One region of the Bacillus thuringiensis genome, then DNA from elsewhere that is predicted to be linked to it. Evidence: riboswitches for the same ligand, from Rfam matches in the RefSeq annotation. Region 1 holds a riboswitch; the other holds the start of a gene.

Region 1 (5,420 bases):
ATGCATGCTCAATACATTGTTTATCTGCTGCGAGACGTTCGTATTCCGATTTCGTTAACATATGTAGCCACTCTCCTTATTCTTCTAACATTTCTTCATAGGTGCTCTTGTAAAAATCAAATAGTTCCTGATCGTTTAAATCTTGAATTAATTGGGTTAGTTCGTTTAGTGTTAATCTAGTTGAAAGTCCAGTCGCAATAGTTGCTAGCTCTATTCTCTCGGAATAGTAGCAAATATAAGCTAAGTCATATTCTTTGAATTTACGCATCTGTTTTCCCTTCATAACTATTTTAATCATTTTAGTTGCACTATTTTGCTAACTATATCTAACAAATCGGGTGCAGTGTGCAAATGGGCAGTTTTTTATTATTATGCAATTAGAATTTACTTTTAGATAATGCCTTTAATATAGGATTTATAATTTTATTCAATAAACAAAACCCCTTAAATATAGACCGAACAACCTTCAAATAATCGCCCCCCTAAAAACAAGAAAATCATACTAATTGTTAGAATGTATTTCATTCAAGAAATAAAAAAGTGCTAACACGTTTGCAAACGTACTTGCTAACGTGTAGACGAAATAGACATAATACATCGCTGATATGTCCTTCATAAAAATAAGCTTATCCAAGTAGATGCTACTAACTCAGAATACTTATGATGATAAGCCTGATACTATGAGTATCATTATACGAAAATAAAAGAGAGTTGTGGGCTTTTTTATAATAATCGAGTAGAAAAAGAGTGGTGGGAGACAATAAAACAGAATTTCTATGTATGATAATTATCGTACGCAGAAAGAAGCGCGTGATAATACGGAGGTTATAATGCGAAAATTATTATATTTTATAGCATGCAGTAGTGTTATACTTTTTACTTTACCGAGTGTGTCAATAGCTCAATATGATGCACCTCTTATGGAAGATGCACTTTATTCTGTTTTATTTCCAAAAATAAATAAAGCAATTGAAAAACAATATGGAAGTTTGAAACCGTATCAATGTCCTAAAATTATTAGTTTAAAAAAAGTGTATAGCGGTACATATTTATTTCAAGCAAGTATTGAAGTGACAAAGTATGAACGTGTTGCTGGGAAAATTGCTCCCCCATTTGAGAAGGTAACGATTACATTTAATAACGAAGAAGGCGAATGGGAAGTGAAAAAGATTTCAGTAAAGCGCTTACCAAATGATACAAAATTAAACTGTAAAAAAACAATATAAAAAATTGTTTGACAAATAAAATGGTCCTTTGGTATTGTTAATAGCAACAATTAGATGTTTGAAAATTAAATAGACTTACCTCATCTACTCTCAAAGGTAGAGGCCGCGATAGGAAAGAGTAAGCTATGGGAGATTTCATGGAATCTGTGATCATAGGCTGAAAGGGACTATTGCCGAAATATAAGAATAACCATCTTATTCATATATTGGGACTACATTGAATAAATGTAGTACTGTCATAAGATTTATTTTATGGAGAGCTATTTGGAGATGTTGATGCGGTTTCTTATTTTGAGGAGATAACAACTCGTTTATTTTTTCAATATATATTTTTCCTAATAAGAAACGCGTGTGAACATTGTTCCGCGCGTTTTTTGTCTATCTAAAAGCGTGCTGCAATGAATAGAAGATTGGGGTTATGAGTTTTAGAGGAAATAAGGGAGGAATTTAAATGTATTTACACGGCACAAGCCGAATTAATGGGCAAGGACACTTAGAAATTGGAGGGTGCGATACGACGCAGCTAGCAAAGCAATACGGAACACCACTTTATGTATACGATGAAGAGTCTATTCGAGGAAAATGCCGAGCATTTCATCGTGCTTTTAAAGAAAGTGGTTTCTCTTATCAAGTAGCATATGCAAGCAAGGCGTTCTTGTGCATGGAGATGTGCCGAGTAGCTCGTGAAGAGAATATGTCATTAGACGTTGTTTCTGGAGGAGAATTATATACTGCGCTCCAAGCAGGATTTCCAGCATCACGTATTCATTTTCATGGAAATAATAAAACAGAAGAAGAGATAGTGATGGCTCTTCAGGCGAATATCGGTTGTTTTGTCGTAGATAATTTCTTTGAATTAGAAGTTTTACACGATTTAGCGATGCAACATGGAAAGTTTGTGAACATATTAATTCGTGTAACGCCTGGAGTAGAGGCGCACACACATGAATATATTACAACAGGCCAAGATGATTCGAAATTTGGATTTGGCGTTTCAAACGGTCAAGCGATGCAGGCAATTGGATTTGCTTTACAAAAATCCAATTATAATGTGCTAGGGATTCATTCACATATCGGATCGCAAATATTTGAAACAGCTGGCTTTGTTCGAGCGATTGAAGTTCTTCGCCAATTTTTAGAAGAAGTGAGAGAGCAAACAAACTATGTAGTAAAAGTGTTAAATGTAGGCGGGGGATTTGGAATACGCTACACAGAGTCGGATACACCGTTAACTCTTGAGACATATGTGCGAGCTGTAACAAGTGCAGTGAGAGAACAATTTACTGTATGTGAATATCCATTGCCAGAAATATGGATTGAACCAGGCCGTAGTATTGTAGGTGATGCTGGGACAACAATTTATACAGTTGGATCTGTGAAAGATATTCCTGGTATTCGGAAATATGTATCAGTCGATGGTGGAATGACAGATAATTTAAGACCTGCTTTATATAGTGCGCGTTATGAAGCAATGTTAGCGAATCGAGGGAATGATGAGAATGAGGAACTCGTTTCGATTGCGGGGAAATGTTGTGAGAGCGGAGATATGTTGATTTGGGATATTCATTTACCGAAAGTCGCTGCTGCTGATTTACTAGCAGTTTCCTGTACAGGAGCCTACGGGTACTCGATGGCGAATAATTACAATCGGATTCGAAGACCAGCCGTTGTCTTTGCAAAAGGCGGAACATCGCAAGTAGTTGTGGAACGCGAAACATATGAAAATATTATTGGGAACGATCGCATACGTATTAAAGAGCTTGTTTAAATAGAAAAAGGAGTTGTTCGGATGGGCAATTCCTTTTTTGTAAAATAAAATAATTAAAATATATCGGAAAACTAGGATTGAAAAAAATCAGAATTGTGATAAAATACAAATACAAAGCTTATCAAGAGAAGCGGAGGGAACTGGCCCGAAGAAGCTCGGCAACCTGCTTATAGAAAGCAAGGTGCTAAATCCAGCAAAATGGAATCCATTTTGAAAGATAAGGTAAAATATATTACCGAACAGTCTTTTCGAAATGGGAAAGATTTTTTTTATGAATAAAAAGGGGGGCTGTTCGCGTGAGTGTACGGGAACATTTTGATGAAGTATCCGAGAAGATTGAAGCGATGCTTGCTGATATGAAATATGGCTCAATTACAATTGTTGTGCAAGATGGAAAAGTAATTCAGTTAGAGAAAAGTGAAAAAGTACGTTTAAAGTGAAAAGCGCTGACTAGAAAAACTAGAGGCGGTTTTAACCTATTTTCATTAGGTTAAAATCGTCTTTTTGCTTTTACAGGGGGAAAAAACATGTTGACGTATGAAACGTGGGAAGAAAATGTTGTTTCGTTTTCGGAAGAAGATGAAACGAAAGGTGCGCTATCAGTATTAAATTGGGCTTATGAAGAGTATAAAGATGAAATCGTCTACGCATGTAGCTTTGGGGTGGAAGGTATGGTATTGCTGCACCTTATAAACCAAGTAAATCCATCTGCTAAAGTTGTATTTTTGGATACAAATGTTCATTTTCAAGAAACATATGAATTAATTCAAAGAGTGAGGGAACGATTTCCTTCATTGAATATTATAGAAAAGCAGCCAGAACTTACACTTGATGAACAGGCGAAGTTGCATGGTGAAAAACTGTGGGAGAGCAATCCGAATCTTTGTTGTAAGATTAGAAAAATTTTACCTTTAGAAAAATCATTAGTCGTGGAAAAAGCATGGATATCGGGCTTAAGAAGGGAACAATCAGAAACACGTAAGCATACAAAGTTTATAAATCAAGATCATCGTTTTCAATCTATTAAAGTTTGTCCACTCATTCATTGGACGTGGAAAGAAGTTTGGCGATATGTATACAAACATAGCTTGCCGTATAACCCGTTGCATGATGTTGGCTATCCAAGTATTGGGTGTGAGAAATGTACTTTACCTGTAGGGGATGGTGGCGATTCAAGAGATGGTAGATGGGCTGGGAAAGTGAAAACCGAATGTGGTCTTCATTATCAATAAGATGAATCTTGAAATAAAGCTAAGAGGGGATATAGAAAATGAGCACAGTAAACGAATTAGTAAACCGTATAGATGAGACATATGACGTATCACAAATTGAAAAAGAAATTAAATTAGACAACATTGCTTTAAGTGATTTAGAACTATTGGCGACAGGTGGATATAGCCCGCTTACTGGTTTTTTGGGGAAGGAAGATTATGATTCAGTCGTAGAAACGCTTCGTTTAGCAAATGGTAGTGTGTGGAGTATACCAATTACATTACCGGTAACAGAAGAAGTCGCAGAAAGCCTGAAGACCGGAGAGGAAGTAAAGCTTGTCAACAATGGAAATATATATGGTGCTATTCAAATAGAAGATATTTTCGTACCAGATAAAGAAAAAGAAGCGTTACTTGTATATAAAACAACGGATGAGGCTCATCCAGGAGTGAAAAAATTATATGAACGACCAAACGTTTACGTTGGAGGAACTATTATTCTAACAAAACGCTTTGAAAATAATCAATTTCCTTCTTATCATTTAGACCCAATTGAAACGAGAGAAGAATTTAAAAAACGTGGGTGGAAAACAGTAGTCGGATTTCAAACGAGAAACCCGGTACATCGTGCCCATGAGTATATTCAAAAATCTGCTCTTGAAATTGTAGATGGTCTCTTTTTAAATCCACTCGTTGGAGAAACGAAATCGGATGATATTCCTGCTGATGTAAGAATGGAAAGCTATGAAGTACTCCTTCAAAACTATTATCCGAAAAATCGTGTCTTTTTAAGTGTATTTCCTGCTGCAATGCGTTACGCAGGACCAAGAGAAGCGATATTTCATGCGTTAGTAAGAAAGAATTTTGGATGTACCCACTTTATTGTAGGACGTGATCATGCCGGAGTAGGAGATTATTACGGAACATACGAAGCGCAAGAAATCTTCACGAATTTTACGATAGAAGAGTTAGGCATTACACCACTATTCTTTGAACATAGTTTTTATTGCACGAAATGTGAAGCGATGGCTTCAACAAAAACATGTCCGCACGGAAAAGAAGATCATGTTATTTTATCGGGTACGAAAGTAAGAGAACTATTAAGAAACGGTGAGATTCCGCCAAGTACATTTAGTCGTAAAGAAGTAGTAGAAGTGCTAATTAAAGGTTTAAAAAAAGAAGTAGTAACAGAATAGGGAGAGAACGAGATGGATA
Region 2 (5,420 bases), 1.5 Mb from region 1:
TTTATTCACTTTAGGGGTTTACATTTTATTACGATTCATCATTCAAAAACAAATTGTCACTTCAAATAAGCGTATGTCTGCAAAACAACTTGTGCCGCTTGGTTTATTCGCTGGATTCGTTGATTCAACTGGTGGCGGTGGTTGGGGGCCGATTACGACACCCGTTCTTCTAGCAAGAGGAAATGAAGCTAGAAAAGTTATTGGATCTGTAGATACGAGTGAATTTCCTGTTTCACTCGCTGCAACAATTGGCTTCTTCATCTCACTTGGCTGGGAACAAGTAAGCTGGGTTTGGGTATTTGCGTTAATGCTTGGCGGTATTGTCGCAGCTCCAATTGCTGCATGGTTAGTTCGTATCGTTCCAGCACATTTACTTGGGGTATTAGTTGGCGGTCTTATTATCTTTACGAATATACGTACACTGCTTACTACATTTAAAGTGGATCCAACTATTATTTCACTTTCTTACGTTGCAGTTGGTCTTGTCGTTATTATTTCTATTTTCATTGCTGTTCGAAATCATTCCAATCGTCCTAACGCATCAACAGCTGAGTATCCAAATGATCAGAAGCAAATGCTACCATAACTATAAAAAATACCGCCCAATTTAGAGCGGTATTTTTTATTTTTCTATTTTCCAATTAATCATCGTTTCTGTAGCATTTACTCTCTTCATATGTAACTTTTCTAAAACACGAATCGAACTATAATTATCTAGAAGTGTCTCTGCAATTATTGTTTCTACCTCTCCTGTTTTGAAAGCCCAATCGATTAGTTCTCTTACAGCTTCTGTTGCATAGCCCATATTCCAATATTTCTCAATAAATCCATAGCCAATTTCCACTGTTTGATTCTCGTTTGGTCCACCTTTAAATCCAATATCACCTAAAACGCTATCATCTTCTTTCCGAAGAACATACCACGCCCCCCATGGTAATAAAGCCACATCTTGTTTTACATTCTTTACATGCCATACAATATGCGGACCGCTATTGTATCCTTGCTCGTTAGCAATTTGAATTCTCTCTTCTGTACACGGCACTATATAGAGCCTTTCTGTTTCTAATTTCATATTGATTTCCCCTTTTCAATTAAACAATACCTCAATTTTACTAAAAATAAAAAGAATATTCATCCTATTCGTTAAATTTATACTTATTCTTTGAAACGAATTTAAGGAATAATCCTCTTTTGATAGTTATGTCGAATTATATTTTTCTGAATTTTCTTTTAATTTAGAGGGTTTTTCAATATTTTTTGCGAAACATTTGTATAACAATTTTTTCTTTGCTTATTGCTACATAATAGTAGGTTCGGGTGGAGTTTTGCAAGCGTTTCCTATACAATAACCGAGATTTTTTGACTTTTCCTAACAAAATATCTTGCAATATATTCAGAAAGTCATTACAATTGCCATATATTAAAAATCTTAGCAATATATAAATCCTCATCAATCCGATGAGGTAGAGGTTGCGACTTTTAATAGTAAAACGGACGAGACACAGAGAATGTCAGCTGACTCCGTTTGAAAGGAAAAGTTGCCGAAGTTTATATTTCTTCTCTGGAAATATGAGCTGGGGCTGTCTCCGAAAGGAACAGAACTGTCACGTTTACAAAATTACCGTGTAAACGTGGGGTGCTATCTTAACGGAAGGGTATGATGGGGTGGTTATTTGTGAAACGTTCCGCCAAATTCCTTTGGCGGTTTTTTGTATTTTTCTCCCCCGCTCCTTCCTAACCTACAAGAAAAGGAGTGTTGAACATGAATAGCGCAACAAATCAATCTACCTCTAAAACGCAAACTACACAAGGACAAGGTGAATTAAAACGCGGATTAAAATCTCGTCACCTTACGATGATTTCTCTCGGTGGTACAATTGGTACCGGACTATTTCTTGCCAGCGGTGGTGTCATCCATACAGCTGGACCTGGTGGCGCATTAATTGCATACGCCGCAATTGGAATTATGGTTTATTTTTTAATGACAAGCTTAGCTGAACTTGCAGCTTACATGCCTGTTACTGGATCTTTTAGCACGTATGCAACAAAATTTGTTGATCCATCACTTGGCTTTGCACTTGGATGGAACTATTGGTATAACTGGGCAATTACGATTGCTGCTGAACTTGCAGCCGTAACATTAATTATGAAATTTTGGTTCCCAGATACCCCTTCTCTTATTTGGAGCGGATTATGTTTAGCTATTATTTTCCTTTTAAACTATTTATCTGTTAAAGGGTTTGGTGAATCTGAATATTGGTTCGCACTTATTAAAGTAGTTACGATTATTATCTTTTTAATTGTTGGTTTCATGATGATTTTTGGAATTATGGGCGGTGAAACGGTTGGCTTTAAAAACTTCACTGTTGCAGATGCACCATTTAACGGCGGTATCATGGCAATTATCGGTGTATTTATGGCAGCTGGTTTCTCATTCCAAGGTACTGAACTATTAGGAGTAGCTGCTGGTGAAACGTCTGATCCAGAACGTAATATCCCAAAAGCAATTCGTTCAATCTTTTGGCGTATTCTTTTATTCTATATCCTTGCGATTCTCGTTATTGGTTTATTAATTCCTTATACAACTGAAAGCCTTGCTGCAAGTGATGTTACAGTAAGTCCGTTTACACTTATTTTTGAAAAAGCGGGCGTTGCCTTTGCTGCTTCTGTTATGAACGCTGTTATTTTAACTGCTGTACTATCTGCTGGTAACTCTGGTATGTATGCATCAACTCGTATGCTTTGGGATTTAGCTCGCCAAGGAAAAGCACCAAAGTTTCTTGGTAAATTAGATAGCCGCGGTGTACCTGTTAACGCGCTAATCGTAACGTCAATTGTTGGTAGTATTGCTTTCATTGCTTCTTTATTCGGTGATGGTGTTGTATACATTTGGTTATTAAACGCATCTGGAATGTCTGGTTTTATCGCATGGGTCGGAATTGCAATTAGTCATTACCGTTTCCGCAAAGCATATATCGCACAAGGAAAAGATTTAAAAGACTTACCCTATAGAGCAAAATGGTTCCCATTCGGTCCAATCTTCGCATTTACACTTTGTATCATCGTAATTTTAGGACAAAACTACGGCGCATTTATGGGTGAAGCAATTGATTGGAACGGTGTACTCGTTTCTTACATCGGTTTACCACTCTTCTTAGTACTATGGTTAGGTTATAAATTTACGAAAAAAACAAAAGTGATTCCACTTGATAAATGTGAACTAAAATAAAGTGAAACGAGCAAACAAATTTGTTTGCTCGTTTTTTGTTACAAACCTCTTTCCTTTATTATTGCTCCTGTTTTTGCAATAATAAAGGAAATATAAATAAAGGTTGGGATACAATGAACATTCGTATTACTGATGAAGCAAAAGCAGCTATACATAGATTAGAACTTGAAGATAAAAAGATCGTTCGCATTAGAGGAACAATGACGAACTCTTGTAGTATTTTCGTTGATGTCGATTTAATTTGGGATACATATAACGCAGATGATGTTGTATATGAAGATGCAGAGCTTATCGTACAAATGGATTCATTCACGAAAGACTACACTGGTGATACGGTGAAACTTGATTATAAGACGACAGGTTTTAGTATTACGACTCCGAGTGAGACGTTAGTTTATGGATTGTCGATAAAAAAATAAAAATTGTTTTCATTTGACCACCGAGGTGAAAAAATGGGTAATTATGTTCCGTTAAAATTTTTATTTAATGAAGAATTAGCAGAAAAAATAGCTGATTCTATTTGTAAACACGATCCTAATTTTTCTAAAAGAATCTTTGTGGATTCTGTAACATATAAAGTTGAAAATTTAGAGTTAAAACAACGTATTGAAGTAATGGCAGATGAATTACACAATGCTTTACAAAAAGATTTTAATGAAGCAATACATATATTACTGAAAACATTAGGACCAGAAAATACAACAGAAGTAGGCACATTTACAAATGGATATATGTACATGCCTCTTGCAAAATACGTTGAAAAATATGGACTTTACGATTTTGAAACCTCGTTCAATGCAATGTATGAAATAACGAAAAGGAATACTGCTGAATATGCCATTCGGCCCTTTCTTGAAACATACCATGAAGATACACTAAACATATTACAACAGTGGATTCATGACGAAAACAGCCACATTAGGAGATTAGTTTCTGAAGGTACAAGACCAAGGCTTCCTTGGGCTAAAAAAACAGGAGCTCTAAAAGGTGATTTTAAGTACAATTTACAGCTTCTTGAACCATTAATGAATGACCCTTCTAAATATGTTCAAAAATCTGTAGCCAATCATATTAACGATATTACGAAAGAAGATAAAGAACTCGTTTTTCAGTGGTTACAGCAATTACGTGATAAACAGCATCCTGTTAACGCTTGGATTATAAAACATGGGTTAAGAACGGTGATAAAAAGTGATGCTTTGCCAAAAGATTTTTCTTTTTAAGTATTTTAAAGAAAACCGCTTATGCTTCAAAAATGAAGTATAAGCGGTTTTCCTCTTTCAAACATTACCCTTGCCTTAAAATATTTTGAAACATTTTCAGCTTATTTCGTTCAAAGCTTTCTATAAGTTCTTTTCCAAATATCGTTATACTCTCTTCCCAAGGCTGGCCTAAATAGCCCCACTTAAAGTCTTTTTGAATGAAGAAGTAGTAATCTCCATTTGGAAATACAGGTATCATCCACTCATCAAATTCATTTCTTTCAAACTCTAAATGGGGATTCACCCAATAACACTCATGTTACCAATCTAGTGCCATGATATATTCATTCGATGCTGTAATTTCTTGAAAGGCTTGTAACGCTTTACTTTCCAGATCATTTATCGACTCTCCAAAGTAATGAGAAATATCATATGTAACAAAAGGACTTGGCACCATAAATGATGGAAATGTAGAAACACCTGGCGAAAACTCAAGCTCACTATATACCCTTTCCAAAATTCGCTCGTCCTCTTTGTCTGTAAACTCAATCCAATTCTCCATTAAACATCTACCTTTCCTTTATATTTTAAAGGAATTCCACTCGAAAATCCCGAATATATAAATAACAATTCTCACAAGGAGTAACGTTATATGAATCTATTCGAACACGAAACGTAAAACCGTTTCTCTTTAATAAGAGGTCCTCCGCTTTTTTTCTCATCATATCATCTATTAAAAAATAGGAGGACAAAATTATGAAACGTGATCCATTATTTTTAACTTTATTAGAAAGCGCAAATACAAATTTTATTGGCTGGGATTTTTCTTTCATTTCAGAAACAGGTCGAATGAAGAGCGAGCCATTACCATGGTCGTACGGCAGTACTGCTTTTCAGCTTATGCAACGTGCAGAATCAATGCTCGATATGGGTACTGGCGGCGGAGAGTTTTTATCTATGTTACAACCGTTCCCGTCAACTATATTGGC

The links. Region 1 has a riboswitch for lysine ahead of lysA (diaminopimelate decarboxylase). Riboswitches for the same ligand answer to the same signal wherever they lie in the genome.
Positions count from the first base shown of each region.
Region 2: it holds a riboswitch for lysine, as region 1 does, so the genes downstream of both, AC241_RS15290 (amino acid permease) here and lysA (diaminopimelate decarboxylase) in region 1, are expected to answer to the same signal.

Region 1 is NZ_CP012099.1:1,418,166-1,423,585, forward strand. It holds gene AC241_RS07485 (hypothetical protein) at 1-61, opposite strand, end outside; gene AC241_RS07490 (hypothetical protein) at 77-268, opposite strand; gene AC241_RS07495 (DUF3888 domain-containing protein) at 831-1,226, shown strand; lysine riboswitch at 1,316-1,497, shown strand; gene lysA (diaminopimelate decarboxylase) at 1,678-2,994, shown strand; SAM riboswitch class I at 3,110-3,218, shown strand; gene AC241_RS07505 (YezD family protein) at 3,291-3,434, shown strand; gene AC241_RS07510 (phosphoadenylyl-sulfate reductase) at 3,522-4,226, shown strand; gene sat (sulfate adenylyltransferase) at 4,265-5,401, shown strand; gene cysC (adenylyl-sulfate kinase) at 5,414-5,420, shown strand, end outside.
Region 2 is NZ_CP012099.1:2,948,048-2,953,467, forward strand. It holds gene AC241_RS15280 (sulfite exporter TauE/SafE family protein) at 1-586, shown strand, start outside; gene AC241_RS15285 (GNAT family N-acetyltransferase) at 623-1,072, opposite strand; lysine riboswitch at 1,457-1,650, shown strand; gene AC241_RS15290 (amino acid permease) at 1,763-3,229, shown strand; gene AC241_RS15295 (iron-sulfur cluster biosynthesis family protein) at 3,343-3,648, shown strand; gene AC241_RS15300 (DNA alkylation repair protein) at 3,682-4,452, shown strand; partial or broken gene AC241_RS15305 (DUF2716 domain-containing protein) at 4,517-4,993, opposite strand; gene AC241_RS15310 (class I SAM-dependent methyltransferase) at 5,188-5,420, shown strand, end outside.